4 regions of the Actinomadura meridiana genome follow, and region 4 is predicted to be linked to each of the others. Evidence: riboswitches for the same ligand, from Rfam matches in the RefSeq annotation. Region 4 holds a riboswitch; each other region holds the start of a gene.
What was found. A riboswitch is a leader RNA that binds a small molecule or an ion and turns the genes downstream of it on or off. The one in region 4 is predicted to bind cobalamin.
Positions count from the first base shown of each region.

Region 1: it holds a riboswitch for cobalamin, as region 4 does, so the genes downstream of both, metE (5-methyltetrahydropteroyltriglutamate--homocysteine S-methyltransferase) here and ABD808_RS25550 (ABC transporter substrate-binding protein) in region 4, are expected to answer to the same signal.
Region 2: it holds a riboswitch for cobalamin, as region 4 does, so the genes downstream of both, bluB (5,6-dimethylbenzimidazole synthase) here and ABD808_RS25550 (ABC transporter substrate-binding protein) in region 4, are expected to answer to the same signal.
Region 3: it holds a riboswitch for cobalamin, as region 4 does, so the genes downstream of both, ABD808_RS29945 (ribonucleoside-diphosphate reductase subunit alpha) here and ABD808_RS25550 (ABC transporter substrate-binding protein) in region 4, are expected to answer to the same signal.

Region 1 is NZ_BAABAS010000020.1:158,827-166,499, reverse strand. Features, by position in the region: gene metE (5-methyltetrahydropteroyltriglutamate--homocysteine S-methyltransferase) at 1-2,222, opposite strand, end outside; cobalamin riboswitch at 2,320-2,550, opposite strand; gene ABD808_RS26785 (MarR family winged helix-turn-helix transcriptional regulator) at 2,567-3,052, opposite strand; gene ABD808_RS26780 (tautomerase family protein) at 3,116-3,496, shown strand; gene ABD808_RS26775 (DUF4360 domain-containing protein) at 3,694-4,341, shown strand; gene ABD808_RS26770 (putative quinol monooxygenase) at 4,494-4,772, shown strand; gene sepF (cell division protein SepF) at 4,879-5,085, opposite strand; gene ABD808_RS26760 (ATP-binding protein) at 5,234-5,653, shown strand; gene ABD808_RS26755 (choice-of-anchor P family protein) at 5,705-6,388, opposite strand; gene ABD808_RS26750 (L,D-transpeptidase) at 6,463-7,281, opposite strand; gene ABD808_RS26745 (MarR family winged helix-turn-helix transcriptional regulator) at 7,435-7,673, opposite strand, start outside.
Region 2 is NZ_BAABAS010000001.1:207,438-215,110, reverse strand. Features, by position in the region: gene ABD808_RS01050 (LacI family DNA-binding transcriptional regulator) at 1-576, shown strand, start outside; gene ABD808_RS01045 (discoidin domain-containing protein) at 590-4,252, opposite strand; gene bluB (5,6-dimethylbenzimidazole synthase) at 4,373-4,987, opposite strand; cobalamin riboswitch at 5,020-5,215, opposite strand; gene ABD808_RS01035 (GNAT family N-acetyltransferase) at 5,238-5,555, opposite strand; gene ABD808_RS01030 (VOC family protein) at 5,599-5,940, opposite strand; gene ABD808_RS01025 (hypothetical protein) at 5,907-6,074, opposite strand; gene ABD808_RS01020 (helix-turn-helix domain-containing protein) at 6,085-6,852, opposite strand; gene ABD808_RS01015 (SDR family oxidoreductase) at 6,973-7,602, shown strand; gene ABD808_RS01010 (hypothetical protein) at 7,668-7,673, opposite strand, start outside.
Region 3 is NZ_BAABAS010000021.1:29,171-36,843, forward strand. Features, by position in the region: gene ABD808_RS29930 (copper resistance CopC family protein) at 19-561, opposite strand; gene ABD808_RS29935 (YcnI family copper-binding membrane protein) at 558-1,271, opposite strand; gene ABD808_RS29940 (hypothetical protein) at 1,348-1,986, opposite strand; cobalamin riboswitch at 2,092-2,325, shown strand; gene ABD808_RS29945 (ribonucleoside-diphosphate reductase subunit alpha) at 2,438-4,717, shown strand; gene ABD808_RS29950 (ribonucleotide-diphosphate reductase subunit beta) at 4,717-5,712, shown strand; gene ABD808_RS29955 (hypothetical protein) at 5,833-6,324, opposite strand; gene ABD808_RS29960 (2-hydroxyacid dehydrogenase) at 6,449-7,444, shown strand; gene ABD808_RS29965 (cytochrome P450) at 7,441-7,673, opposite strand, start outside.
Region 4 is NZ_BAABAS010000019.1:141,889-149,561, reverse strand. Features, by position in the region: gene ABD808_RS25575 (AMP-binding protein) at 1-1,232, shown strand, start outside; gene ABD808_RS25570 (hypothetical protein) at 1,310-2,032, shown strand; gene ABD808_RS25565 (adenosylcobinamide amidohydrolase) at 2,140-2,820, opposite strand; gene ABD808_RS25560 (ABC transporter ATP-binding protein) at 2,923-3,693, opposite strand; gene ABD808_RS25555 (FecCD family ABC transporter permease) at 3,690-4,724, opposite strand; gene ABD808_RS25550 (ABC transporter substrate-binding protein) at 4,750-5,664, opposite strand; adenosylcobalamin (AdoCbl) riboswitch at 5,700-5,841, opposite strand; gene ABD808_RS25545 (TetR/AcrR family transcriptional regulator) at 5,925-6,542, shown strand; gene ABD808_RS25540 (VOC family protein) at 6,539-6,916, shown strand; gene ABD808_RS25535 (hypothetical protein) at 6,903-7,163, opposite strand; gene ABD808_RS25530 (hypothetical protein) at 7,320-7,673, shown strand, end outside.

The sequences.
Region 1 (7,673 bases), on a different contig from region 4:
CGCGCCGCCGCGACCAGGTTGCGCAGGGACGCCTCCGTCTCCGGGTAGGCGCGGGTCTTCAGCCCGCAGTCCGGATTGACCCACAGCCGTCCCGGCTCGACGGCCCGCAGCGCGCGCCGCAGGTTGTCCGCCATCTCCTCGGCGGCCGGGACGCGCGGCGAGTGGATGTCGTACACGCCGGGCCCGATGCCGTTCCGGTACCCGGCGGCGCGCAGGTCGGCGACCAGCTCCATGTGGGAGCGGGCCGCCTCGACGCTGGTCACGTCGGCGTCCAGCGCGCCGATCGCGCCGATGATCTCACCGAACTCCGAGTAGCACATGTGCGTGTGGATCTGAGTGGTGTCCGCGACGCCGGACGTCGCGAGCCGGAACGCGCCGACGGCCCAGTCCAGGTACGCCGGACGGTCGGCGCCCCGCAGCGGGAGCAACTCGCGCAGCGCGGGCTCGTCCACCTGGATGACGCGGATCCCGGCGGCCTCCAGGTCGGCGATCTCGTCCCGCAGCGCCAGCGCCACCTGCCGGGCGGTGTCGGCGAGCGGCTGGTCGTCGCGGACGAACGACCAGGCCAGCATCGTCACCGGCCCCGTCAGCATCCCCTTGACCGGCTTGTCCGTCAGCGACTGCGCGTACGTCGCCCACTCCACCGTCATCGGACGGGGCCGCGCCACGTCGCTGTGCAGGATCGGCGGGCGGACGTACCGCGACCCGTACGACTGCACCCACCCGTGCTCGGTGGCGGCGTATCCGTCGAGCTGCTCGGCGAAGTACTGCACCATGTCGTTGCGTTCCGGTTCGCCGTGGACGAGGACATCCAGCCCCAGGTCCTCCTGGAGGGCGATGACGCGGGCGATCTCGTCCTTCATAGCGCGCGTGTAGGCGTCGCCGGTGAGGCGCCCGGCGCGGTGGTCGGCGCGGGCCCGGCGGATCTCGGGGGTCTGCGGGAACGAGCCGATCGTGGTCGTCGCCAGGGCGGGCAGGCCGAGCGCGTCCCGCTGCGCGGCGAACCTGGCGTCGCGGTCGCCCCGGCGCGCGGTGTCGTCGAGCGATCGCAGCCGGGCGCGCACCTCGTCGTCGACGCCCGCCGGGGGCGCCGGTGCGTCGGCGGACGACGGGACGTCCGCGCTGAGCGCCCGCCCGAGCGCCACGACCTCGCCGACCTTCTGCCTGGCGAACGCGAGCCGTTCCCGCACCGCCGGGTCCAGCGACGTCTCGGCGTCGAGGTCGATGGGCACGTGCAGGAGCGAGCAGGACGTGCTCACCACCACCTGGTCGACGAGCCCGAGCAGCGCGGCGCAGGTGGCCTTGGCGCGGCGCTGGTCGGTGCGCCACACGTTGCGTCCGTCGACGACGCCCGCCACGAGCGTCTTGCGCGGCAGCCCGCCCACCGAGGCGAGGACGTCGAGGTTGTCCGGGCCCGCCACGAAGTCCAGGGCGACGGCCTCGACATGGCTCGCGGCCAGGGTGCGCAGCGCGTCCGCGCCGACCGTGCCGAAGTAGGTGGCGACCAGCAGGCGCGGCCTGCTCGTCAGCCGTCCGAGCCGGGCGTAGGCGCGGCCGAACGCGGCGATCTCCTCGTCCGTCCGGTCGGCGACCAGGGCGGGCTCGTCCAGCTGCACCCATTCGGCGCCCGACCCGGCCAGCCGCTCCAGCACCTCGGCGTACACGTCGACGAGATCGTCGAGCAGGTCGAGTGGACGGAACCCGTCCGGCGCGTCCAGCGCCGGCTTGGCCAGCAGCAGGTAGGTGAGCGGCCCGACGAGCACCGGTCGCGTCTCGATGCCGAGCGCCTTCGCCTCCCGGTACTCGGCCAGCGGCTTGGCCGCCGACCCGTCCGCCAGCCGGAACCGGGTGTCCGGCCCCAGCTCCGGGACGATGTAGTGGTAGTTCGTGTCGAACCACTTCGTCATTTCCAGCGCCGGGACGTCCTGCACACCGCGCGCCATCGCGAAGTACCGGTCGAACCCGGTCAGATGCCGATACCGGTCGGGGACGGCATCGACGAGGACGCTCGTGTCGAGCACCTGGTCATAGAACGAGAACGTGTTCGACGGGATCGTGGCGAGGCCCGCGTCGCGCAGGCCCGTCCAGACCGCCGCCCGCAGTTCGGCGCCGGTGGCGGTCAGCGCGTCGGCGTCGGCGCGTCCGGCCCAGTAGTCCTCGGTGGCGAACTTCAGTTCCCGGCGCGGCCCGATCCGGGGATGTCCAAGGATCGTCGTGTTCATGGCGGCTTCCCTCGCGTGCCACGGCGGACCCGCGGGTGAGGGCACGGCGCACGCGCGCCGCGAACCCTCCCGCGAGGCCGCAGACCACCGCGCGCCGGTCGGCGCGCGGGCGGAGGCAGGTCTTCGGACTCGCGGGCGTCGCCTCGTTGTCAGTGACGACAGTGCCGAGGCGTCCTACTGGCCGTCGCTTCCCAGGCCGTGCGACCCAGTGCGTAAGACGGCGGTCGTTCCCGCTCACCGCTGCGGGGCAGTCCCGGATTCGCACCGGGTTCCCTCTTACGACGCCCCCGCCCAAGGTGGGGACGAACCATCCGCACCATCAACTCTACCGACCACGCAAATCATTACTTCTGTTCGCTCTCGGGTTGCTCGTCTCGCAACTCCAGTGCGTCCTCATAAGCGCGCAGAGCACGGATGACCGTTGCGCGTTCGCCGGGCGCCAGGTCGCGCATGACGCGCTCCCAGGCGTGGGCGTTGCCGGAGAGCCATTCGCCGATCGGCGCGGTGTAGGCGGGGGCGATGGCGATGATGCGGCGGCGGCGGTCGCCCGGGTCGGCGGCGCGTTCCAGGACGCCGCGCCGCGACAGCTCGCTGACCATGAGGCTGACCGTCGTCGGTGCCACCTCCAGCAGGGCCGCCAGCTCGTTGACGCTGACGGGGCCGCGGTACTCCAGGTGGGCCAGCAGCGCGAGATGGCGCGGCGCCAGGTCCATGCCGCGCAGCGCCTCCGGGATCGGCAGGCGCTTGGCGCGGCCGACGAGCCGGGGGATCAGCAGCAGCAGGGTGCGGACGGCCTCGTCCACGGCCGGGCCGTCCGGTTCGCTGGACATCGCCACCCTCCACAACTACCTTTGACCTCAAAGGCTTTAGGTCCAAAGAGAACGAGGTCCACTGTGCCGCATCTGACCGTCCACATTCCAGACAACAGGCTGACCGGCAACGAACCCGCGCTCATCGCCGCACTGACGGAGGCGGTCGTCGGCGTCTACGGCGAATGGGCCCGCGACCTGGTGGGCATCCGGCTGGCCGGAGTCCCGGCGGGCCGCTTCGCCCAGGGCGGTAAGGCCGTGGACGCGACGGCCTCGGTCGTGCTCGGTATCCGCGCCGGGGCGTTCGACCGTCCGGACGCCGCCGAGATCACCTCTCGCCTCGGCACGGCCCTCACCGACGCGATCACCGAAATCCTCGGCGACGAACTCCGCGCGGGCACCATGGTCGAACTCGTCGCCTCCCCGCCCGAACGAACCTTCACCGGCGGTGTCCCCGCCGCCTGACGAACGTTCTCCCGGTTCGGCGCCCGAACCCTTTCCGGCCCACGCCACCGGCGGCCCGGTTTCATTCTATTAAGGTAGCGCGGAGTTAAATACTGGTGATTGACAGTGAATGGCGCTAAAGGTATGCTCTCGTCGCCTTGTAGTCGCTTCTTTGTTCAGCGAAGAAAGCGTACGCTCCCCAACGAGGAGAAATTACCATGCGTAGAGGGTTCGCCATTTCCGCCGTGGCGGCCGCGGCACTCGCCGTCAGCACGGCGCCGATCGCCGCGGCGGCGTCCGGTCCGCGTCCTGTTCGCGGTCCAGACGGAGTCACCATCGAAATCGCGACGGCCAACGGCTCCGGCTGCCTGAACAATACCGCCGGGGTGGCCATTTCGGATGACGCGGAGTCGTTCACCGTCTGGTACTTCAATTACCTGGTGCAGTCAGGTGGCTCCTTGAAACCGGCCCCCGTCCGTAAGAACTGCCAGCTCTCCCTCAAGCTGCGGGCCCCGGAGGGCGTCACCTACGCCGTCTCGTCTGTGGACCATCGTGGTTACGCCTCCCTGGTGGACGGCGCGAAGGCCACCCAGAAGGTCAGCCATTACTTCCAGGGGCTGCCGCAGACCGGGAGGATCACGCACCAGATTCCCGTCCCCTTCGATGGCACATGGCATTTCGAGGACTCCATCCAAACGGAGCCCGTCTACAAGCCGTGCGGCGAGGACCGGAACCTCAACCTCAACACCGAGCTGCGTCTCGACCCGGGAACCTCGGACCCGTCGCACCCCAGCGTCATCGCCATGGACACCCTGGAAGACCCCATCGGCAGCATCTACCACCTCACCTGGAAGACCTGCCCGTAGCCAAGTGCACCTTCCCGGCGGCGCCCCCGCCGCCTGACCGCATGCCGTCCCGAGCCGTGGGGCGGCGATGAGTTTCCGGCGGCCCGCAGGTCCATCCTGGTGACGCATCGGCCGGGACAGGCCCGGCGCGAGGGCGTCGACGGGAGGGGCAGATGATCGTCATCTCGGGGAGCCTGTACGTGGACGGCCGCGACACCTACCTGACGGGGTGCCGGGAGGTCGTCGAACTGGCGCGGGCGGCGCCCGGCTGCCTCGACTTCGCGCTCTCGGCCGACCTGGTCGAACCCGACCGGATCAACGTGTACGAGCGGTGGGAGAGCGACGAGGACGTCGAGCGCTTTCGCGGCACGGGCCCGGAGCCCGCACAGGTCGCCCGAATCCGCTCCGCCGACGTGATGCGATACCGGATCTCCGGCATGGAGCCCGCCTAGCGGGCGCGCCCCGGGCCGTGGCCGTGCGCGCCGTGGGGTCGGGGGCGCCGTGGGGGCCGGGCGCGCCGTGGGGTCGGGGGCGGTGGTCGGCGGGGGGTCTCCCGGGTCAGGGCTCGAGGAGGAAGAGCTTGCGGTCGACGCGGTCCATGGCGCCGCCGCGGCCGAAGACCAGGCCGGTGGCGAAGTCGACGATCTGCTTGGCCTCGTCGTCCGACACGTCCGACAGGTCCATCAGGACGGGCATGCCCTTGCGGAAGAAGTGCCCGACGTACAGGACCTCGTTGTAGTTCTGAGGGCGCAGTGACTTGACCACCCGCCCAGTGTGCCCGTCCGGTACCGGAGGTCAAGTGGTACATGTCACAGGTTTGTCGCCGCAGGTCGTCACCGACTTTCCGGCACCTGGAGTTTCCGTTGGAGATCAGCGGGAAATCTGGATGCTAGAGGAACGGAGGCGATTTGGCATGGAGGTCGTTCTCGAAATGACCCTGCCGAGGAACGCCGAGAGCGCTCCGCTGGTGCGACACACGCTCGACGCCTCGCTCCGTGGGCTCGGGGTCGCTTCCGAGATCCGTGCCGACATCGCGCTCGCGTTGGGCGAAGCGTGCGCGAACGTCATCCAGCACGCCGCGAACGGGATGGAGTACGAGGTCCGGGCGCGGATGGACGGGGCGAGATGCGTCGTGGAGGTCATCGACGGCGGCGTGGCGAAGGGTTCCGACGTCGCGGAACCCGCCGGATGGGAGGCCACACAGGCGGCGCCGCTGGCCGAGCACGGGCGGGGGCTCCAGCTGATGCGGGCGTTCACCGAGGAGCTGCGCGTCACCGACCGCCTGCACCGCGACGGCGCGATCGTGCATTTCGAGAAGTCGCTGGCGAACTGACCGCGACGGCCCGGAGGGTGCTCCCGCGCCCGGGCCGCCGCGGGGTCTGTGTCAGCCGGTGACGGGCAGGTCGTGCTTCACCGGCCGCGGGGCGGGCGCCTCGCTGGGGGTCTTGGTGGGCGCCTCGGGCGCGGCGCGACCGCAGGTGGCGGACGCGATCCGGACCGTCGCGGCCTTGCCCGGGAGGGGCAGCCGCAGCTCCACCGCGGTGACGTTGAGACGGCCGTCGGCCATGCGCTGCTGCTTGTTGAGGATCAGCGCGCCGTCCCCGACGCCGTTCACGGCGAGGGGGATGGTGGTGTTGGGCGGCGGCGAGGCGTCCAGGGCGCGGCCCGCGAGGGTGGCGCGGGCGAGGTGGGCGCTGCCGTGCCCGCCGACGCATTCGGCGCCGATCGCGCTCGCCCTGAGCTGCGCGGTCGGCACCGCGACGCGCGCGACCGACGAGCGGGCGCGGTCGGCGGACGCGCCGACGTCCAGGGCGGAGGCGTCGACCAGGTCGGTCAGGTCCTCGCGCGCCAGGTGCTTGCTGACCAGGCTCGACCTGGACGAGACGGCGGGCACCGGCGGGACGTCCAGCGGCCCGGACACCGTCACCCCGTACGCCGAGCCACCTCCCGCCGCCGCGGCGTTCGGGGCGGCGTTCGGGGCGGCCAGCGCCGGGGTGGCGGCGAGGACGAGCCCGGTGATCAGTGCGCCGGCGGCGGTGAGCCGTCCGGCGGCATGACTGTGACGCATGGAAGTTCTCCGATCATTCGTTAGTGGAGGCGAGACCGGCGACGGCCCGCCGCGGCCGGGGCCGCGGTGCCGGGTCAGCCGGTGATGTACACCAGGGAGCCGAGCGGAACCTGGGACAGGGCCTTGAGCGCGTCCTTCGGCACCCGGACGCAGCCGTGCGTGACGGCCTTGCCGAACACGGAGGCGTCGGGCCAGCCGTGCAGGGCGACGGTGCCGGGGCCGCCGCCGAAGGTGTCGAGGGTCGCGGAGTGCGTGCCGAGGGGGAGGACGATCGGGCTCGGCGTCTTCTTGGCCGGGGCGAGCATGGCCATGAGGAACGTCCGGCCCCGGGGCGTCGGGGTCTTCGGGCCGCCGACCGCGACCGTCCACCGTCCGGCCGTCCGCGCGGACCTGAGCAGCGTGAGCCGCCGGTGCGCGAGGTCGATGCGGACGGTGTAGGGAGTGTGCGCGGTGCGGAGCCCGGAGCCCGAGATCCAGCCGCTGGACCCGTTGGGCCGGGACGGCAGCAGCACCCGCCGCCAGCCGCCGGAGCTCTCCACCACCGGCACCCAGGTGGGGCCGCCGAGCTGCTCCGCGGGGAGCGTGGCGACGGTCCGTCCGCCCGGATGGTCGTACACGGGAACGGACCGCTCCGGGTGCGCGACGACGCCGTCGGTGGTGTCGCCGGGTGCCACGTCCTTGCTCGCGCCGGGGACCGTGCCGTAGGTCGTCGCCTCGGGCACCTTGCCCGCCGTCCCCGCCGCCGCCGTGCCCGCGACGGGCACCGGCCCGCCCGATGCCGTGCCCCCGGACGCCGTCCCGCCGCAGCCGCCGAGCAGCAGCAGCGCGGCGGCGGCCAGGCCGCCGGCGGGCAGCGCGGCGCGGCGTAAATGCAGCACATTTCGAGTCGCCATGAGCCGGGATATTACTGAGGTCGGACGGGCGCGTATCGGTAATGGCGAAAACTTGACCGGGAACCCGTTCCAAAGAATGGCTTTATTCGCCGGATTTCCAATCGTTTTACATTAAAGCCGGGTCTACCCCAAGAAAACGGACTCCGGGGACGCTCAGGCGTGCACGGAGAAGGGCCCGCCACCGGCGCCCGGCCGGGACGCGGCCTCGTGGAACTCGGTGAGGCCCCGCACCAGCGCGGCCCGCGCGGGCGCGGGCATCGAGACGAGCACGCGGGTCAGCTCCTCGCACCGCCGCCGCCGTAGCTGGTCGAGCAGCGCCAGGCCGTCGGGGCTCAGCCGCACCGTGACCTCGCGCCGGTCGCTCCCGGTGTCGCGTGTCAGCAGCCCGGACG
Region 2 (7,673 bases), on a different contig from region 4:
ATGCGGGTGGTGTTCCTGGACCGCCCGCCGTCCGGGATCCTGGCCGACAGCGTCGTCATCGACAACGCGGCGGGCGCCCGCGCCGGAATCGTGGATCTGCTGGACTCCGGGCACCGCCGCATCGGCGTCATCGTCGACTCCCCCGCCATCTACACCGCGCGCGAGCGCCTCGCCGGGGTGCGGACGGCGCTGGCCGACGCGGCGGTCCCCTACGACGACTCCCTGGTCAGGGTCGGTGTCGCGGACCCCGGCGAGGCCGCCGACGCCGTCGCCGCCATGCTGGACGGCGACGACCCGCCCACGGCGTTCTTCGCGGGCAACAACCGGATCGCGATCGGCGCCATGCAGGAGCTGTACCGGCGCGACGACGGCGCCGCGCTGATGGGCTTCGACGACTTCGAGCTGTCCGCGCTGATGCCGCGCCCGCTGACGGTGATCGCCTACGACGTGCAGGAACTGGGCCGCGCCGCCGCCGACCGCCTCTTCGAGCGGATCGGCGGCGACACGTCCTGGCCGTCCGAGCTCATGATCCCGACACGACTCGTCCGGCGCGGCATCGAACTCCTGAAGTCCTGACGCCGCGCGGCGCTCAGCCGTGCCCGTGGTTGGAGACGAGCGACGTCCTGTACCCCTGGGCGGTGACCTCCAGGTCGGACGGGTGGCCGCCCTGACGCGGACAGGAGATCGTGACCCTGCGCCGCTCTCCGGGTAGCAGCCACAGATAGTTGTCGGAGTACGTGGCAGGCAGAACCCGGTCTTTTGACCTGCGATGACGAAGCGCAAGCCGCACCATCGGGGCGACCACGTTCCCCCTGTTGTGGACGGTCACGGTGAGGCTCAACCGCCCATGCCAGTCGGTGACGCGGCTACCGGTCAGCCGCAACGACGCGCCGGACAGCTCGTTCAGCGCTTGCAGATCCTTCGGCTGGGTGTGACGCCAGTACGTGTTCTCCGACAACGTGTCCCCGTCGGCATTCGCAAGACGAAGCCGCACCAGATGCAGAGGATGTTCCGTACCGGCCAGCGGATCGACCGTGAACGCCGCTGCGGTAGACGACGCCATCAGATCGACTGTCTTCCACCGCTTGTCGGCCAGTGGACGCCCCTTCAGGTCGAGTACGTCGGCTTCGACAACGGCACCGCGTAGCGCGTCCCGTGTGTGGTTGACGGCGATGACGTTCCAGTTACGCGGATCGGCCTGGACATGGTGCGGTTCGCATCCCGTCTTCGCGCCGTAGTAGGTGCCGTTGACGTCGAGGTCGTAGTCGTAGGTCTGCCACACCACGCTGTGCCAGGCCGGGTTCGACATCCAGAGCAGCAGACCCGTCGCGTCCTGCCAGAGGTTCGCGTTCCACGCCTCGAACATGGCACGCATGCTCTCGAAGTTCACTAGCTGCGCCTTGGTACAGAACTCCTCCAGCGAATGTGACTCACCCAGCCTTTCGTCTATCGCCGCCTTGTAGCTCTGTGGGTACTGGCCTCCGCGCGTAGCCCAGTCGTGGTAGGCCCAGACCGTGTCGATAGGCCAACCCTTCTCGTCACCGACGAGATTGCGCATGCTCTCCGCGACCGGGACGGTTGGGATACCGATTTCGGTGTGGAAGCCGAACGTGTCCTGCGCGTAGGTCTCGGCGGAGAAGTACAACGCCGGGTCGATCCAGGCGTACGGGCCGCTGCCGCTGACGATGTCGGCGGCCGAGTTGCTGACGTACAGGACGTCCGGATGCACCTCAGCGACGGCCTGCCGCGCGCCCTTGTCGACCTCCCCGGACGGCGTCCCCTCATTGGCGCCGCACCAGACCACGATGGACGGGTGCGACCGGTACCGAAGGATGGTGTCCCGGACGTGCCGCAGGTACAGCGCATGGTCCGGTGGGTCGAGGAACCAGGCGTTCCAGAAGTCGTTCCACACCAACAGCCCGTTCTCGTCGCAGCGGGCGTAGAACTCCTCCCGGTTACTGCTGCCGAGCCAGTTCCGGATCATCGTGAAGTTCATGTCGCGGTGGTATTCGACGACGGCGTCCATGCGGCCGTCCAGCATTCTGCGCAGGAGCTCGTCCCAGCCCCAGTTGCCGCCGCGACACATCACCGGAACGCCGTTCACGCTTATCTTCAGTTGCGTGGGCGCGTTGTTCACCGCTTTGACGTCGGTCCACTTGTCGCCGTCGGCCGAGACTTGAACCTTGAAGGTCTTGGCGTAGGCGACCTCCCACACAAGGGTGATCTGGTCGAAGCTCGCGGCCTTGCCGAGATCGACCTGGATGTACTGGTCATCGTTGTACGACGACGACCACCGCGTGTTCGGGTCGCCGTCGACGGCCTTCTCCGGCGACCGATCAGGACTGTCCACCGACGACGCCGATGCCTGGGCCCCGCGCGCCAGGTCAACGGTCGGGTTCTGCTTGTCGACGATGGACAGCGTCCACAACGACACCCCGTAGCCCGTCGCGCGACGCCCCGCCTGGATCCGGACGAACCGCGCCTGCTGCCGCTCCAGCTCGACGACCTGCTGCACCCTGTTGGCACCGGGCTCGAACTTGATGGGGTTCTCCGACTCGTACTTCGTCTGCCGCAACCCAACCCGTAGTGTGCGGCGGTCGCTGCGCGCACCGTCGACCTCTGCGACTACGTCCAGGTCATGCAGCGTAGGCTCGCCGTACCCGTTGGGCCACCACAGCTCGGGGTCGGTCAGGCGCAGCTCGGAGAACTCCTTCGGCGAGAAGACCACGTCCACGGTCTTGCCACCGTCAACGTCCACGTCCTTCTCAACACGAACGCGCCCAAGCGCCGCCCTGACTCTCACCTTCTGCTGCGAAGACGCCGCGTTCCGCACCGGCACGGTGACGGTGACGTCCGCCCGAGACACATCAGGCAGATTCGGTAGGGACGTCTCAACCAGCGGGTCCCCCACAACCGCCGCGCGGGTCGACCGCAGCCGGACGTGGTTCCAGATCCCCATCACACGGTCCCGAACCGCGGGCATCCAGTCCCACCCGGTCACGGCCAGATACGTGGGCGCATTGCGCATGATCATGAACGAGCCCGCGTCGTGGTAGGGCTGCCCGTCGTCCCCCCGGTCGCCCGGACTCCCGGGGAAGGGCATCGGGTCGATCCGGACGGCGAGAACATGCTCACCGCCCCGCCCCAACTGCGCGGACACATCAAAGGCACCCCGCGCGGACGGATGCTCCAGCTCCCCGACCTTCACCCCGTCGAGCCAGATCTCGGCGCGATGGTTGATGCCGTCCAGCTCCAGCCAGACGCGATCGTGCCCGCGCTCCGGAAACCGATGCGGCAACCGGAAAACTCGCCGATACCACCACGAGTTCTTCCCAAGCGCCTCCGGAGCCCGCAGGTTGTTGAATCCCTCCACCGGATCCGGAAGATGCCCTTCCTCAACCAGCGAAGCGAGGATCGTTCCAGGCACCCGCGCCCGCAACCAACGCGAGGTATCGACCCCATCTGCCGAGACCACGGCACCATCTCCCGTGCCCGCGAACTCCTGCAACGTGACGTTCCAGCCCGACTCGACGGGCACGGTCCCATCACGTTCGACCCGCAGCGCCGGGACGCGGCGGGCGCCGCTCGTCCAGTCAGTCCACCCGGTGACGTCGGCCCGCCGCCCCCGCGCCGTCCCGTACACCTGGAACGAGTTGAGTCCCAGCGGATTGGGATTCGACTGCTTCGTCCCAACCAGCCGAACCCACCGCGTTGTCACCGCCTCATCGAGGACGACCTCGACAACACCACCCGTCTTGGTAGACCCGTCATGCACGGACTTCCAGCTACGCCCGTCGTCCGACACCTCCACCCGGAACTCGGTGGCGTAACTGGACAGAACCTCCCACCCGGTCGTGTCGCGACGCGGATTGTTGGTGTCCTCGCCCGGTTTGAAGACGACATCGCCCTCCGCCGCCTCGAACACGAGCACGACCGACTCGACCCGGCAGGACCCCTGAAGATCGACGGCGACCCACTGCGTGCCACCGACCGCGGCCCGCCACCCACTTCCCTGGACGTTCCGACGCGCCATCCGATCGACAACGAAATGCCCCGGTGTGGGCGCATACGCGGTCGACGAGACGTGCACCGGCCGGTAGAGCGCGAGATCGGTCTTCCCCGGCTGGGCCGGTGCGGCGGACGCCCGCCCTTGAGTCACTCCAGCCAGCCCGACACTCGCGAGCAGCGTGGAACCCGTGACGAGAAAGCCCCGCCTGGACAGAGCCGTGCCGTGGTCATGGTCGTCGCGCATCAGCACTCCATCGACTGGTCGGTAAGCGACTGACATCGTTGTCACCCCATCGCCGCCCGAGTATCGGTTGACCTCGCTGGGAACGTCAAGGGCCGCGACAAAGAGCGACAACGATGTCACTCACCACCGATCGTGATGCACAACCTCCTCCAGCGCCCGGCGACTCCGCCACCCGTGCCGCTCAAGATCCGGCACGTCCTCAAGATGACCGACGGGCCCCACACACAACCAAGCCACCGGCCGAAGCCCCTCCGGAACCCCAAGCAATTCCCGCAGAAAAGCCTCCCGATAAAACGAGACCCACCCCACCCCGAGCCCCTCCGCCGTAGCGGCCAGCCACAGATTCTGAATGGCCAGACACACCGAGTAGAGGCCCGCGTCCGCGATGGCATGCCGTCCCAGAACGGCCGGACCACCACGCTCAGGGTCGTAGGTAACGACGATCGAGAGGCTCGACTCCAGAACCCCGTCAACCTTGATCCGCGCGAACCGCTCCGCTGCGACCCCCGCCAAACTCGCCGCGAAAACCGCTCGCTCGACCTGAACATGGTCGTAGAAATCCCGCCGAATCCCGGCGTCCCTCACCAACACGAAATCCCAGGGCTGCGAAAGCCCGACACTGGGCGCGGCATGTGCGGCCGCCAGAACCCGTCCGAGCACGTCCTCCGGGACTGGCACCCCAGTGAACTCCGCACGCACGTCACGCCGACGGTGGATCACGTCGTAAACATCCAAGGCAGGCTCCCGCCGCTCGGGCCACCATCAAAGGTGGCCGCCGTAGCGAGGCCGGTCTTCGGACTCCCGGATCGACGCCGAATCGTCCGCCTTCCCAACCTGCCGGTCAGTGGCCGCGCGAATCGCGCATGGACGAAGGCTCCCCGGTTACCGCGGCGGGCCCGTGCCGGTTTTCCACCGGCTTCCCGATTCTCCCCACACAGGGGCACCCCGCATCAGTTATGCCACCCCAAACATATCGCCCCCAGAACTAAACGCCGGGATCGATCACCGCGAAGACGACCTTCCCCGCATCATCCGCAAGAGGACGGACGCCGTCGTCCACCTGGTCCAAACCGGCGAAGCCGATGAACTCGCCAGTAGTCAGTACTTCGACCGCCCACCAGCCGTAGCCTCGCTCGTCGAACGCGGACTGGAAACGTGTCACGGACGCGTCGCTCTGTTCTCGGGTCAGCAACTCGCCCAGGTGCTCGCGGACCTCGGGGTCGGCGTTCATCGCCGCCCACGGTTCGAGATCGGAGTCCTGCCATCGGCGGAGGATTAGGCGGTCGGTGCGTAGTTCAGCCATCGCGCCAAGGCAACATGGGTGCGCGGTGTCAACGCAACCCGTTTCAGTTGGTGGTTTCGGTGGGGGCGCCGGACGCCAGCCAGGTGGTGAAGCGGAATTGGGTTTCGGCGAACGTCAGGCCTTCGGTGCGGGTTGAGAGGATCCAGCGGTGCCCGTAAGGGCAGCGGACGAGGGCGTGCCGGTCGCCGCTGAAGGTGTCCTGGACGGGGGCGAGCCGCTCGGCGCCCGCCTCGACCGCGCGGGCGGTGGCGGCTGAGGCGTCGTCGCAGTTCAGGAGGATCGAGAACGCGGCGCCGCCGTAGTAGTCGGGCGAGTGCAGGCCGACCTCGGGCATCTCGTCCATCACGACGATCAGGGAGCCGTGGATGAGGGTGGCGGCGTGCATCGCGCGGCCGTCGGGGCGGCCAGGCGGGCGAGGACGTCGGCGTCGAAGGCCGTCCGGTAGAAGTCGAGCGCGGCGAGCGCGTCGTGGACCGCGATGAACGGCGTGCCGGAACGATAGTGATCACGCAGGTGCATGCGCCGCACGTTAGGCAGACGGACGCAGTCCCGGCTTGAACGAATGCGACCTCAGGTCGGACGGCGTGCGTCCCGTGAGGGCGCGCAGCTCGCGGGTGAGGTGCGCCTGGTCGCTGTATCCCGATTCGACGGCAATGTCGGACAGGGGGCGCATGCTGGCGAGGAGGGCGGCGGCGCGTTCAAAGCGGAAGATACGGGCGACGGTCTTGGGCGGCAGGCCGACCTGGTCGCGGAACCTGCGGGTCAGGCGCCGGGGCGTCCACCCGATCCGGTCGGCGAGCGCGGCCACCCGGGCCCGGCCGGACGTCGCGCGGAGCCGGTGCCAGGCCCACTCGACCGCCCGGTCGGGTTGGGGGCCGCGTGCGATGCGCCGCGCCAGGACGGTGTCGAGGACGGCGGCGCGCCGCGTCCAGGTCCGGGCGGCGGCGGTGCGCTCCGACAGCCGGATGTCGAGGACGGTGTCGAAGTCCAGCAGTTGGTTGCTGATCAGGTGCAGGGGCATTCGGAGCAGCGAGTACGCGCCGAATGGATCGAGACGGATCTGAATTCCGTGCTGGATTCCCGCGTGGACGGTGACGGCCGTCCGGTCGTGCGGCCCGACGATAACGGATGTGCATGCGCCCGACGCGTTGAGCGGATCGGCTTCGCTGTCGTCTGGTTGCTCGGGCAGGCCGGTGTGCTGGGCGAACGCCAGCAAGTCCGGCGGTGGACGCAGGTCGAAGAACAACTCCAGCGGGAACACCGCGCGGCGGAGCCCCACCGGCTCGGCCACGCTCATCTCGGTTGTCCCTCACGCGCGTGCCCGGCGCGATCGCGGGCAGGGCTGTGACGAGTCCGCTGGACCGCTGCCCGAGCTGGCAACGGCTCGCGGACGACCAGCTGATCGGGAGACGCTGATATGCCGAACGTGCTCGTACTGGGCGCCGGTGGACGAATCGCGCGGTGGGCGACCGGCATGCTCGCCGACAACGACGCCACTCTGACCCTGTTTCTGCGCGAGGCGAAACGCCTCACCGGCGCGCCCGCATCGGCCCGGATCATCGAGGGCGACGTGCTGGACCGGGATCGTCTCGCCGACGCCGTGCGTGGACAGGACATCGTCTACGCCAACCTCGCGGGCGATCTCGACCTTCAGGCCGAGCGCGTGGTCGAAGCGATGGAGGAGCAGGGCGTCTCCCGCCTGATCTTCATCACGTCCTTGGGCATCTATGACGAGGTTCCAGGCGCCTTCGGCGAATGGAACCGGCGGCAGATCGGCGGAATGCTCCCGCCCTATAGAGCCGCCGCCGACGCCATCGAGGCGTCCGCCCTCGACTACACGATCCTGCGTCCCGCCTGGCTCACCGACGTCGACGAGATCGACTACGAGGTCACGCGGAGGGACGAACCATTCAGGGGGACGGAGGTCTCCCGCAAGAGCGTGGCCGCCGTCGTCACCGACATCGTCATTTCACCGGACCTGTGGTCGCGCTCGAATCTGGGCGTGGACAAGCCCGGCACGGATGGCGCCAAGCCATCCTTTCTCTGAACGCTGAGTGAAGCGGACGCGACGACCTTCACCGGGCTCGCGAGGCGCGGACGACCTCCGCCTCCTCACCC
Region 3 (7,673 bases), on a different contig from region 4:
CGACCGGAAGCGTGCTGATCAGTTCTTTGACGAGGTCGAACGCCGCATCAGGGCGACCGCACCCCCCGCCACGACCACGACGAGTGTGATCAGGCCGATCCAGAGCCAGCCCGACGAGCCGTCGTCCGAGTCCTCGGTGGACGCGGTGCCGGTCTGGGTCGGCGCCGGGGCGGCGGGCTGCGCCGCGGCGTCGGACGAACCCGTCACCGTGAACGTGTAGGTGCCCGACACCGGATGGCCGTCCGCCGACACGACGCGCCAGCCCACCGTGTACTTACCGTTCGGCAACGTCCCGCCGACCTGCTGGGTGACCTTGTTGTCGACGGCCTGGGGCGCCCCGACCTGGCGTTCCTTGCCGGAGGCGTCCGTCAGGATCACGCGGGGCAGCCGGATCGGGTCCGAGTAGGTCAGGACGACCTGCGACGGTGACGCGATCGACGAGTCCTTCTTCGGGTTCGCGTCGGTGAGGGCGGCGTGCGCGGAGGCCGGGGGCGCGAAGATCGCCAGGACCGTCCCGACCGCCAGGGCGCCCGCGGCGACGCGCCGCGCCACGCGGATCATGACCGGCTCCGGGCTCGGGTCAGGCCGTAGCCGCCGACCGCGATGCTGAGGACCCCGACGCCGATGCCGATGCCGCCGAGCAGCCGGGCCGTCCCGTCATCGGCGGACTCGGACGCCTTGGGCGTGGTCTTGGAGACAAGACCGCTGGTCGTGTTCACGCTGGTGGAGCCCTTCGGGACGAGCTTGAGCACTGGCGCCGGGTGCTCGGGTTCGGCGGCGCCCTCGGTGGTCGGTGCGTCCCACTTGACGACCTCACCGTTCGAGTATGTCTGGTCGGCCTTGAACATCAGCTGGTCGGTGTTGGTCGGCAGCGGGCCCATCGACACGTCGAACTCCTGGAAGTTACCAGGGTCGATCTTGCCGCCCGACCAGGTGATCTTGGTGACGGCCTCGGTCAGTTCGCCGCCCTCGATCTTCATCGGGGTCGCGAGCTTGGACTTGTCGACCTTCACCGTCCAACCGGGGACGGGACGGACCGACACCGACGGCAGCGGATGCTCCGCCGGAAGGTTCACCACCAGCTTGGTCGTGGACGCGTTGTCGCGCTCGTTCGGCACGCGGAACGTCGCCTTGGTGTACGACCCCTGCTCGGCGGTCTTCGGGTTGACGGTGACGTGCGCGGAAGCGGCGGTGGCGAGCCCGATCACCGACATGACGGACAGCGCGGTGACGGCGCCGAGCCTGCGGGCGGCGTGAGAAAGGGAAGGCATGACGGAACTCCGTTCGAGGTCACGAGTGAAGCCGGAAGCGCCGTCGAGTCGGCGTCCGGTGACGTGCGGCGCTCGCTCAGCGGGAGGCGAGGAGCGCCCTCGAACCCGGCGGGGGACCCCGCCGGACGACCTGATGTCGCAGGGTGCGGCCGATGGCCGTGACGACCTTCGAAACAGCCGGAACACGCGGCCGGGCCTCGGCGGGCTCGACGTCGACGACGAGCAGCAGCCGGACCGGACGGTCGGCGGCGGCCAGGGCGATCCGCCGGGCCAGCGACCAGGCGGCCCGTTCACCGCGCCGCAACCACCAGGCCGCGATGATCGCGGCGACGGTGTGCGCGAGCGTCATCGTCGGCGCGTCCGAGGCGTGCGCCACCGGCATCAGGAGGTTCGAGCACGCCGTCGCCGCGTCCGGTATGCCCGTTTGGTGGTGCGTCGGCATCGGCTGGCTCGGGGCGGTCGCGGCCGTGAAGAGCGTGTGCAGCGCGAACTGTCCGCCGAGGAGGCCGCCCAGGATCGTCGCCAGCGAACGTTCGTGACCCGCCAGGACGAGCGTCACACCGAGCACCGCGCCGAAACCCGTCAGCACCGCCCACACCGGAATCGTCGTCCCCGATGCGAGGACGTGCCCGGAGGTCGCCAGCGTGACGCACACGGTGGCGAAAACCACCGCGCGTGCGGTTCGGAAGCCCGGCTGCGGGGGACGCGGGGACATGGCGCACCCATCGTCCCACCACTCCCGCGATCCGGATAGCCGACCCCGTGAACTCCTTGGCATGCCCAACATCTAGGGGTTGTGCAAAGATCGGCGACTACATGTAGGGTTCAATCCCGTGCTGGTTCGCCCCCGCCGCCCGTCGGCGGGGGCGTCGTAAGAGGGAACCCGGTGTGATTCCGGGACTGCCCCGCAGCGGTGAGCGGGAACGACCGCCGTCATAGGCACTGGGCCATCCGGCCTGGGAAGCGACGGCCAGTAGGACGCCTCGGCCCTGTCTTCACTGACAACGAGGCGACGCCCGCGAGTCCGAAGACCTGCCCGCACGAGGTCAGGGGGTCGCCCCCCAGACCGATATGTCCAGGCCTCGCGGGTGGGTCGGGGGCGGAGCGCGACGTGCCGTCGTGTCCCGTTCGCATGCCTCCGCGAGGCGGCTGCGAGGGGAGAGCACGTGACACAGGACCTGGTCGCGCCGCCGACGGCGGTCGCGGAGATCGCCGCCGAGATCGAGGCGGCCTGCGAGGGGATACCGGACACCGGCCCGGGCCGGGTGCTGGCCGCCGTCCGAGCCGGTGATGGACTGGACGCCGCCGAGCTACGCGACCTGGCGATCGGCGAGGCGAGCACGCTGGTGCCCGCCGAACCCGGATACTCCAAGGTCGCGGCCCGGCTGCTCGGGCTCCGGATCCGGGACGAGACGGCCGCCGCCGGGGTGCTGACCTTCGCCGACTCGGTCGCCGCCGGGCTCCGGGAGGGCCTGCTCGCGGACGGCCCGGCCGCGTTCGTCGCCGCCAACGCGCCCGCGCTCGACGCCCTGATCGACGAATCGGCCGACGACCGCTTCGAGTACTTCGGCCTCCGCACGCTCTATGACCGCTACCTGCTGAAACATCCGCGTTCGCGGCTCGTCCTGGAACGTCCGCAACACTTCCTCCTGCGGGTCGCGTGCGGTCTGGCCGACACGGTCGACGAGGCCGCCGAGCTGTACGGGCTGCTCAGCACGCTGTCGTATCTGCCCAGCTCACCGACGTTGTTCAACTCCGCGGCCCGGCGGCCGCAGCTGTCGTCGTGCTTCCTGCTCGACTCGCCGCGCGACGAACTGGAGTCGATCTACGAGCGGTACGCGCAGGTGGCGCGGCTCAGCAAGTACGCGGGCGGCATCGGGATCTCCTGGACGAAGGTGCGCTCACGAGGCTCGCTGATTCGCGGCACCAACGGGCATTCCAACGGGATCGTGCCTTGGCTGCGGACGCTCGACTCGTCCGTCGCGGCCGTCAACCAGGGCGGACGCCGCAAGGGCGCTGCCTGCGTGTACCTGGAGCCGTGGCACGCCGACGTCGAGGAGTTCCTGGAACTGCGTGACAACACCGGCGAGGACGCCCGCCGCACCCACAACCTGAACCTCGCCAACTGGGTTCCGGACGAGTTCATGCGCCGCGTCGAACAGGACGAAACATGGTCGCTGTTCGACCCGAAGGAGGTCCCGGAGCTGGCCGACCTGTGGGGTGACGAGTTCGACACGGCCTACCGGGCCGCCGAGAAGGACGGCCGTTTCGTCCGGCAGCTCCCGGCCCGCAAGCTGTACGGGCAGATGATGCGGACGCTCGCCCAGACGGGCAACGGCTGGATGACGTTCAAGGACGCCGCCAACCGCGCCTGCAACCAGACCGCCGAACCGGGACAGGCCGTCCACCTGTCGAACCTGTGCACCGAGATCCTTGAGGTGACCAGCGACAACGAGGCGGCCGTGTGCAACCTCGGATCGGTGAACCTCGCGGCGCATGTCGGTCCGTCCGGCATGGACTGGGAACGGCTTCGGAGCACCGTGCGCACCGCCGTCCGATTCCTCGACCGCACCATCGACCGTGGCTTCTACCCGACGCCCGAGGCGGAGACGGCGAACAACAAATGGCGCCCGGTCGGCCTCGGCGTAATGGGCCTCGCGGACGTCTTCTTCACGCTCAGCCTCCCGTTCGACTCGGCCGAGGCCCGCTCGCTGTCAACTCGCATCTCCGAGGAAATCGCCCTGGCCGCCTACAACGCGTCGGCCGACCTGGCCGCCGCCCACGGCCCCCTACCCGCCTACGCCCAGACCCGCACCGCACGCGGCCAACTCCATCTCGACCATTTCCCGGACGCGACTCCGTCCCGTCCCGCCGAATGGGAGAAACTCCGGAAACGGATCGCCGACGTAGGGCTCCGCAACTCGCTCCTCATCGCGATCGCGCCGACCGCCACGATCGCGTCCATCGCGGGCTGCTACGAGTGCATCGAGCCGCAGGTGTCCAACCTGTTCAAGCGGGAGACGATGTCCGGCGAGTTCCTCCAGATCAACGGCTACCTGGTGAACGACCTGAAATCGCTCGGGCTGTGGACCCCGGCCGTCCGGGAGGCGATCAAGAAGGCGAACGGCTCCGTCCAGGGCCTCGTCGGTCTGCCGGACGAGATGATCGCCCTCTACCGAACGGCATGGGAACTCCCACAAAAAGCATTGATCGACCTTGCCGCCGCACGCACCCCGTATATCGACCAGTCCCATTCCCTGAACCTGTTCATGGAGACCCCGACGATCGGGAAAGTGTCCTCGATGTACGCCTACGCCTGGCGCAGCGGCCTCAAAACTACCTACTACCTACGGTCGCGCCCGGCCACCCGCATCGCGCAAACGACCGTCGCGCAATCAAACCTCTGCTCCCTGGAAAACCCCGAGACCTGCGAGGCGTGCCAGTAATGTTGCTAGACCCCGGCATGGACCTGACCCTGCGTCCGATGCGCTACCCCGACTTCTACGAGCGCTACCGCGCCGCCATCCGCAACACCTGGACGGTGGAAGAGGTGGACCTCGCGTCCGACATGGCCGACCTGGCACGCCTGACGCCCGCCGAACTACACCTGGTCAACCGCCTGGTCGCGTTCTTCGCCACCGGCGACTCCATTGTGGCGAACAACCTCGTCCTCAACCTCTACAAACACGTCAACGCGCCCGAGGCCCGCCTCTACCTGTCACGCCAGCTGTACGAAGAGGCAGTGCACGTCCAGTTCTACCTAACCCTCCTGGACACCTACCTCCCCGACCAGGAAGAGCGCGTCAAGGCGTTCGCGGCGATCGAGCACATCCCGTCCATCCGCTCCAAGGCGGAATTCTGCTTCCGCTGGATCGACTCACTTGGCTCCCTCAACGAACTCAAAACCAGAGACGACCGCCGCACGTTCCTACTCAACCTGATCTGTTTCGCCGCCTGCATCGAGGGCCTCTTCTTCTACGGCGCCTTCGCCTACGTCTACTGGCTCCGCGCACGCGGCCTCCTGAACGGCCTGGCCTCCGGAACCAACTGGGTCTTCCGCGACGAGTCGATGCACATGGAATTCGCGTTCTCCGTGGTCGACACCGTCCGCGCCGAAGAACCCGACCTGTTCGACTCCGAGCTGACGGACCAGGTCACCCGCATGTTGGAAGAGGCCGTCCAAACAGAACTGGACTTCGCCCGCGACCTGTGCGGCGACGGCCTCCCCGGCATGAGCGCCGACGACATGCGCGCCTACCTGGAATACGTCGCCGACCAACGCCTCACCCGCCTCGGCCTCCCACCCCGCTACGGCACCCAGAACCCGTTCGCCTTCATGGACCTCCAGGACGTCCAAGAACTCTCGAACTTCTTCGAACGCCGAGTCTCGGCCTACCAAATAGGCGTAGAAGGCGCCGTAACCCTAAACGACCCCTTCTGACCGCACGGGAAGCCCATCGTCCGGCATGGTCGACTCGTAGGAGCTGGCCGCCTGCGCGAATGAGCGCGCGGTCGTCACGAGTGAATTGTGGAAGACATAGAACTCGCTCACGAGTAGTTCCTAGTTTCCGATTGACGTTATCGAGACCTGACTTTTCTCTGCTGTGTCCACCGAGGTGGCGACGAGCAAAGAATTGTTTCCAGCGGCGGTCCAGAAGACATTGCCCTTCAGGTGTGGTAGCGTCTCGGTCGATGCCGCTCCTCCGGTCGCGACGCCAACAGATCCGTTCTTCTGAATCACAAATGCCGTGGTTCCGTCGAACGTCGCCGCCCGCACGTCATCCGGAAGTCTGATGGTCGATGCGCCTTCTCCAGCGACGGTCATGACGGCGAAGAAGTGCTTTCCGCTCCGCAGGAACGGAATAACCATGCTGTCGCCCGCCGTCGTCAACGGCGAAAGAGGACCCCAAATATCATAGGATTGGGCCTTGTTCAGTGCGGTCCTGACTCGGCCTGACGGATCTTGGATGATCAGCTTATGCGTGTTCTCTTCGACCCCTTGCTCGAACACTCCGTAACCGTCGTCATTGATGCCGACGAACCTGTCGCTCATGGATGAAAGCGGAGAGTCGTCCGGTGCCAGAGTGTCATGATGCCAAGCGGCTCTCCCGGATACGGAGTCAACCGCGATGACGGCGCTATCGGTGCCGGTGGAGTGAGCGCCGGTCTGGGATGGTGTGGCCGGGGCGATGGGTGGCGATGGGTGTTCTGAGGTTGCTGTTGCTGGGCGGTTCGTGTTGTGGTGTTTTGGTGAAGGGGGCGGGATGCGGGTCTTGTTGCACTACGACATGGAGCATTTGGCGGCTGGGCTGGATGTCGTGAGCTGTTCGGAGCAGGACGACGAGCGGTTCGCGGAGTTGCTGGCGGGGGCCGAGGTGATCTGGCATGTGCTTCGGCCTCTGACGGCGGCGGACATGGATCGGGCGCCGAAGCTGCGGTTGATCCAGAAGCTCGGGACCGGCGTGAACACCATTGACCTGGAGGCTGCCGCTGAGCGGGGGATCGCTGTGGCGAACATGCCGGGGCGCAACGCGCAGGCCGTCGCGGAGACGAGTCTGCTGTTGATGCTGGCGGTGCTTCGTCGCGTTGTTCCGTTTGATGCGCGGACGCGGCGTGGGGCCGGGTGGCCCGCTGATCGGGAGCTTGTCGGCGGGGAACTTGGTGGGCGGACGGTTGGGCTGCTCGGCGGGGGTGAGATCGCGGGGCTGCTGCGGCCGATGTTGGAGGCGGTTGGCGCGCGGGTTCTGTACACGTCGCGGCGGCCTCGGCCCGGTGATCCGGCCTGGCGGGAGTTGGACGAGTTGTTGCGGTCGAGTGATGTTGTGTCGGTGCATGTGCCGCTGACGGACGAGACTCACCATTTGTTGGATGCCGAGCGGCTCGCGCTGTTGCCGGTCGGTGCGGTCGTGGTGAACACCGCGCGAGGTGCGGTGATCGACGAGGCGGCGTTGGTGGCGGAGTTGGTCTCGGGAAGGTTGGGCGGGGCCGGGTTGGACGTTTTCGAGCGGGAGCCGGTGGACGCTGGTAATCCCTTGCTGGGGCTCGACAACGTCGTTGTCATGCCGCATGTGGCGTGGCTGACTCGGGAGACCTGGGATCGGTATTTCGCGGTGGCCGAGGAGAACTGCCGTCGCCTTGGACGCGGCGAGGAACTTCTCTACCGCGTGCGTTAGTCGACTGAGTAGCGGATCGGAAGGCTCTTGAGGCCGCCTACGAAGGTGGTCGCGATGCTTTCTGGTTCGCCTGCCAGTTCTATGGAGCGTAGGCGTGGGATCAGTTCCTCGAAGAACGCCCGGACCTCGATGCGGGCCAGTGCTGCTCCTAGGCAGTAGTGGACGCCGAAGCCGAATGCCAGGTGTTTGTTCGGGTCGCGGGCGACGTCGAAGCGGAACGGGTCATTGA
Region 4 (7,673 bases):
AAAGCGCGTTCGCGGACGGGGTGGCGACCGCGGCCGACGAGGCGGGCGTCCCCGCCGACGGGCGGGTGAGCGTCGGGCCCGCCGCCGGTTACCACTCGATGGCGGGCCTCGCCGTGTCGGGCAGCGCCGAGCCTCCCGGCAAACGGTGGGCGGGCTCGCTCATGCCCTACACGTCCGGGACGACCGGACGTCCGAAGGGCGTCCGGAAACCGCTGCTCGACACCCCACCGGAGGCGGCGGCGGACCTGCTGCGACGGACCCTGATCCGGCGGCTCGGCCTGGAGCCTGGCGACGACGTCCATCTGGCCGTCGCGCCCCTCTACCACTGGGCGGCGTGCGTCCATGCGCTGATGGCGCTCCATCTCGGGCACGCCGTGGTGGTCGCGTCGCGGTTCCGGCCTGAGCACACTCTCGAACTGGTCCAGCGGCACCGCGTCAGTAGCGCGTTCGTGACTCCGGCGATGGTGCGCCGGATGCTCGCGCTGCCGGACGACGTCCGGGACCGCTACGACGTGTCGTCGCTGCGGCGGGTGTTCCACGCCGGGGCGCCCATGCCCGTGGAGACCAAGCGGCGGGCGATGGACTGGTGGGGGCCCGTCCTTCACGAGTACTACGGCACCGCCGAGAGCGGGCCCACCGTCCTCGCCGCCCCCGACGAGTGGCGCGCCCGGCTCGGGACGGTCGGACGCCCGGTCGACGGCGTCCAGATCAAGATCCTCGGTGCGGACGGCGTCGAGATGCCCGCCGGGGAGACGGGCCTCGTCTACACGAGCGGACATCCCGGGTTCGAGTACCACGGCGACCCGGCCGCGACGGCGTCCGCGACGCGCGACGGCTTCTCCACGTTCGGCGACCTCGGCCGCGTCGACGCGGACGGGTGGCTGCACCTGGACGGCCGTGCCGCCGACGTCATCGTCTCCGGCGGTGTCGACGTCCACCCGGAGGAGATCGAGAACGTCCTGCTTCAGGACGCGGCCGTGGGCGACGCGGCCGTTATCGGCGTCCCCGACGACGAACTGGGCCAGATCGCGGTCGCGCTCGTGAAGCCCGCCGAGGGTGTGGGCGCCAATGACGCCCTTGCCGATGCCCTGCTCGCCGGGTGCGGGAAGCAGCTGGCGGAACCGAAGCGTCCGCGGCGGCTGGAGTTTCGCGCGTCGCTGTCGCGCGACCCGTCCGGCACGCTCAGCCGCAGCCGCGTGCGCGACGACTACCTGAGAGAAGACGCGGATTGACCGCGCCCTAGGAACGGTCCCGAAGCCGGGTGCCGGCCACGTCGAACGCCTCCGGACGCCGCTGCGTACAACGGCACATGAAGGACCTGAAGGTCGCCCCGCTCGACGGAACCGTCCCGATCCCGCCCCCCGCCGCCCCGCGGCAGACCGACCTTCCCGCGCCCGCCGAGGACGGCCGCACCGGGATCGCACGCCTCGGTGACCCGGGCGCGGCCCGGTCGTGCGCCGGCTGCGGACGGCCCGTGCCGCAGCCGGCGCCCGGCCCGGACGACCAGGGGCTGACCGGCCAGGTCGCCTGGACCTGGGAGATGGTCGACCGCCTTGAGGGCGCCGCCGACCGGCTCGCCGCCGCGCTCATGTCCGAGCTGAAGGACGAGGCCGAGGCCGCCCGCGCCGCCCGGATCGCCGCAGAACGCGACCGCGACCGCATCGCCGCGCGCGAGGGCGAACTGCTCGCCTCTCTGGAGAACGCCCGCGCCGAACTGGTCGCCCTGCACCGGCGGCTGTCGGACGCCGAGACGCTCGCCGAGGGCCAGCGCGTCGAGGTGCACGCCGCGAAACGTTCCGCCGAAGACCTGCGCTCCGCCGTCCGCGACGCCGAGGCCAAACGCGGCCAGGCCGTCGCCGACTGCGACCAGTACCAGGCACGGGCCCGCGAGTACGAACGGCACTACTGGCAACTGTCGCGGACGGCCGACGAGTTGCGCGCCGCTGTCCGCGCGCTGACCGCCGAACGCGACGCGCGCAACGCCCCCCGCAACACACCCGGCGCTGGTCACGGCCTTCCTCGCGCCGGGTGACCCGTTTGTTTCGTGGGATGCCGAAGGAGGAGGTGAGGCCGTTCCCCACACTGCACTGGCCCTGAAACCGGCCGCCGCATCGCACCGGGGTGGTGCGGCGGCCGGTGCTAGCCGCGTGTCTCCAGATAGGCCGTGTAGTCGAGCGCCCCCGCGTGGACGGCGGCGTGCACGGCGCGGGCGATCCGCGCTCCCCAGATCGAACGCGGCCCCGCGAACGGTTCCGGCGGCCCGCCATTGGTCGTCGCGGCGACGCAGACCGCGTCGGACGCGGTACCCGTGCATGGATAGCCCGCTTCGAGGAGCGCCTGCGTCTTGGCCTCGGTGACGGTGACGACGGCGTTGACCAGCGCCGCGTCGGTCAGCGGCACCGGGACGGCCACGACGATGTTGACCGTCCCCGGCGTGTGGGGCGTGCCGTGGATCGGCGCCAGCTCGGGGTCGGTGGTCCCGGCGGGAGCGGCCGCCCACGTCGGGACGCGCAACCCGACCGTCGCGGAGACGCTCACACCGTCCTCGTCGCGCCGCATGGTGCGGGCCACCGACGCGGCGGTGAGCATGCCGACACCGGGCCCTTCCAGGCCCTGCGCCTTCGCCAGCTCTTCCAGATGGGCCACCGGGTCCATGCGCGAATAACCGCCCGCGACCTGCGCGTTCAGCACCCACCCCGCCGGGCCGATGCCGCCGCCCAGCATCGCCGACGCGATCATCCGGTGGCCGCCGCCCGCCCGCCACACCGTCGCCGCGAGCCGCGCCCCATCCTCCTCGCGCCACACCGTTTCTACGTCCACAGGATCTCTACGTCCACAGGATCTCTACGTTCACGGGGTCTCTACGTTCACGGGGTCTCCACACTCACGGGCGCTCCAGCGACACGGGCGCTCCAGCGATGTTCACGGGCGTTCCAGGGACAGGATCGGCCGACCGGCGGGGCCTGGTGCGACGGAGACCCGCGCGTCGAAATGCTCCTCGACGGTCGCGCGGGTGAGCACCTCGTCGGGCGGTCCCGCCGCCGCGACCCGTCCGTGGGACAGCAGGACGAGGTCGTCGGCGTACTGCGCCGCCAGGCTCAGGTCGTGGATGGTCGTCACCACGGTCAGCTCGTCGGAGATCCGGAGCTGGTCGACCAGCTCCATCACCTGCTGCTGGTGGCCGATGTCGAGGGCGGTGGTCGGCTCGTCCAGTAGCAGCACGGGCGTTTGCTGCGCCAACGCCCGCGCGAGCACCGCGCGCTGCCGCTCGCCGCCCGACAGCTCCACCAGCGGACGGGCCGCGAACTCGGTGAGGTCCAGCCGGTCGATGACCTTCGCCGTGATGACGCGGTCGGCGGCGCTCTCCCGTCCGAGATGCGGGATGTAGGGGGAGCGGCCGAGCAGCGTGTAGTCGAAGACCGTCATCCCCACCGGCACGTTCGGGCTCTGCGGCGCGTAGGCGATCAGCTGGGAGCGGCGCCGCGGCTTCAGCGCCTGGAGGTCCTCGCCCGCCACGGTGATCGCGCCCTCGGACGGCACCAGCCCCAGCACGGCCCGCAGCAGCGTCGACTTCCCCGCCCCGTTCGGGCCGATCACCGCCGTCCACGACCCGGCGGGGGCGTCCAGCGAGACGCCCCTCAGCACCGGACGCCCGCCGAGCGCGACGTCCAGCTTCCGGATCCGGACGGTCACGTGTCCACCTGCCTACGGCTCGCGCGCAGCACCGCGACGAAGAACGGTCCACCGACGAACGCGGTCACCACGCCCAGCGGCAACTCGCCCGGTTTGATCACCGTCCGCGCCACCAGGTCCGCGACCTCCAGGAACGCCGCGCCGCCCAGCAGCGACAGCGGCAGGACGATCCGGTACGAACCGCCCGCGAGCCGACGCACCGCGTGCGGCACCACGATCCCGACGAAGCCGATCAGCCCGCTCACCGCGACCGCGCACGCCGTCGCCAGCGACGCGGCCGCCAGCACCACCAGCCGCACCCTCGGCGCGGACAGGCCCAGCGACGCCGCCTCCTCGTCGCCGACGCTCAGCACGTCCAGCAGCCGCCCGTGCGCGAGCAGCACCACCGTCGACACCAGCGAGTACGGGGCGACGAGCCCGAGCTGGTGCCAGTCGGCGGAACCGACCCCGCCGAGGATCCACGCGAAGATCCGTTGCAGTTCCTCCGTCTTCATCTGCTGGACGAACGTCTGCACCGCCGCCAGGAACGACGACACCGCGACCCCCGCCAGCACCAGCGTCGCCGCGTTGCCGCGTCCCGCCGTGCGCCCCAGCGCGTACGACAGGAACACCCCGAAGATCGCGCCGACGAACGCCGCGAGCGGCACCCCGAACCCCGGGTCGCCCGGCACCAGCGCGATCACCACCGTCGCCCCGACCCCGGCGCCGCCCGCCGCGCCCAGCAGGTACGGGTCGGCGAGCGGGTTGCGGAACACGCCCTGGTAGCCCGCGCCCGCCAGCGCCAGCATCCCGCCGACCATCGCCGCCATCAGCGCCCTCGGCATCCGCAGCTCGAACAGCACGTTCTCGTCGATCACGCCGAGCCCCGAGTCGACGTGCACGAACGGCACCCGGTCGAGCAGCGCCTTCAGCACCCCGCCGACGGGCAGCCCCGCCGACCCCACCAGCACCCCCGCCAGCAGGGTAACCGCGAACAGTGACAGTCCGGCCGCCAGATGCACCGGCCGCAGCCGGGCCTGCCGGGTCCTCACGGCCGGGCGCCCCTCCGGTCGCCGGTCACCGGACCTTCCGCACGGCGTCACCGATCGCCTTCACCAGCTCGGGCAGCCGCGGCCCCCACCGGGAGGCGACGTCGTCGTTGAGTTCGACCACGCCCTTGTCCTTGACGGCCTTCAGATCGGACCAGCCCGGACGCTTCGCGACCGCGGCGGCGTTCTGCCCGCAGCACCGGGTGTCGGCGAGGAAGATCAGGTTGGGGTCCTGCTTGAGGAGGTACTCGCGGGACAGCTGCGGGTATCCGCCGCTCGCCTTGTCCGCCGCGTCCGCGATGTTGCGCAGGCCGAACAGCCCGTACACCTGACCCACGAACGTCTTGGACGTCGCGGAGTGGAACTGGTTGTCGAGCTCGTGGTAATAGCTCAGGCCCTTCCCCTGGGACGACGCCGCGACCGTCTTCTGGATGACGGCGCGCATCCCGTTCACGAGTTTCGTCGCCTCCGCCGTGTGCCCGGTCGCCTGCCCGAGGTCGCCGATCTCGTCGTACGCCTCGTCCAGCTTGGCCGCCGCGGGCTCCAGCAGGACGGGGACGCCGACCTTCTCCAGCGACTGGACGATGCCGTTCAGGTCGTCCGACACGACGACGAGGTCCGGCTTGTAGGCGATGACCGCCTCCGCGTTGGGCTTGAAACCCGACAGCTTGCTGCGGGGCGCGTTCGCCGGGAAGTTCGAGTAGTCGTCCACCGCGACCACCTGCGTCCCGGCGCCGATCGCGAACAGCGTCTCGGTGTGGGTGGGGGAGAGGGACACGACGCGCTTCGGGTTCGCCGGGACCTTCACCGCCCCGTTGGCCGCCTGAACGGTGACGGTTTTCGCACCCGACGTACCGCTGTCGCTGTCGCCGTCGCCACACGCACCGGCGAATGCCACGGCGCCGATCGCCAGTACCGCGACAAGGGAACGTACGGGTCTCACTGGAGCCTCCAGGCTGGGGGAAGCCGCGGCCCGCTCAGGACGGATCGCCCTTCCACGAGGTCGAAGTTCGTCAGCGCGCGAGGAGGCGACCTGGCTCGGCCCTTCTTGAGCACCACAGTTGCGGGACAGCGCCGGATTCACACCGGACTTCGCTCCTGGCGCGCAGCACCGTAACGGTACCAGCCGCCGAAATCCGGAAATGCGCCGGTCACACGACACCCACTTGACGGAGTGAGTGCTCACTCCGTACCGTGTTCGGCATGGAGACACAAGGTCGTCGCCGCGCCCCCGGGATGAGCCCGCAGCAGCGCCGCGAGATGATCATCCGCACCGCGTTGCCGCTGGTCGCCGAGCACGGAACCGCTGTCACCACCGGCCAGATCGCCCGCACCGCGGGCATCGGCGAGGCGACGATCTTCCGCGTCTTCGCCGACAAGGAGGAACTGTTGGACGCCTGCGTCGCCGAGGCGACCCGCACCGATCACATCCTGTCCGAGCTCACCGCGATCCCGCTCAACGTCCCGCTGCCCGACCGCCTCGCCGAGGCCAGCGCCGCGATCGAGGCCTACCTCGCCCGCATGGGCATGGTCATGGGCGCCCTGCACGCCACCGGCCGCCCCCTCCGCAGACCCGACCCGTCCGAGACCGGCCGCCCTCCCGCGGACGCCCGCACGGACGCCATGAACCGCACCCGCGCGGCCCTCGCCGAACTCTTCGAACCCGAACGCGACCGGCTGCGCCTCCTCCCGGAACAGCTGGCGAGCCTGTTCATGGGACTGATGTTCGCCCGCGCCCGTCCCCCCGCCGGACCGGAGGCCCCGTCCGTCGAGGACAGCCTGGACGTCTTCCTGCACGGCGCCTTCAAGGAGACCGAATGACGATCACCCTCAACCACACGATCGTGACCGCCGCCGACAACGACGAGGCCGCCCGCTTCTTCGCGTCCGTCATGGGCCTGCGCTACACGGGCGCGCATCCGCACGCGCGGCATTTCGTCCCGATCCGGGTGAACGACTCCCTCACCCTCGACTTCCTGACCGTCGCGCACCCGCAGGGCCACCACCTGGCCTTCGACGTGGACGCCGTCACCTTCGACACCGCCGTCGAACGCCTGGACGCCCGCGAACTCCCCTACGGCGACGAACCCGCACACGCCGACAACGGCCGCATCGACCACGACCATCCCCTCGGCGGCCGCGGCGTCTACTTCTCCGACGCCAGCGGCAACCTGTACGAACTCATCGCACCGTAGGTTCTGGGGGCGCGTACAGCTCCGCCAGCTTCCGGTCGTTCTCGGCCCATCTGCGATGCCGGGCGGCCGACTGCAAATGGACGTCCGCCTCCTCCGGATGGGCGAGAGCCATCCGCTCCAGCAACATCGCGGCCCGGTCATGCGCACGCGCCGACGAGACCATCGCCTCACGCGCGTACTCCTTGGCCTCACCGTCCGGCGCCTCCACGCCCACGACACCGACCGCCAACCGCCGCCGTGCCTTCACCGGCACCCCCCCGGTCGTCGCCGCCGGGACCCGACGAACCAGCCCTCCAGCCACGTTCCTCTATCTACCCAGCAACCCGTCTGTTCAGCAGGCGAAGTTATCCACAATCTCCAGCCGATATCCGCCCGGGTCCTCACCCGAGGGACGATCGGACGTATGAACAGCCTCGGGCTCACCTGGAAGAGAACAACGGCCGACGCGATCGTCCCCGTGGGAGCGGGCGTGTACTTCGTCCCAATCAGAGGCGCCCCTCTGACGGCCCGCGCCGCCGCCCTGAGCAACCTCCTCCCCGGCGAGGCGGTCATAGCCCGCCGAACCGCCGCCTGGATCTGGGGCCTCGACATCCTCCCACCCGGCACAGATCAGGCCGACTGGAACGTAGACCTGATCACCCCCGACAAATCCGAACCGATAACCGCAGAAACCGCCGAACTGAACGAGGAGCACATCACACGGAAATCCGGCATACGGATGACCTCTCTGCCCCGCACCGCCCTGGACTGCGCCCGC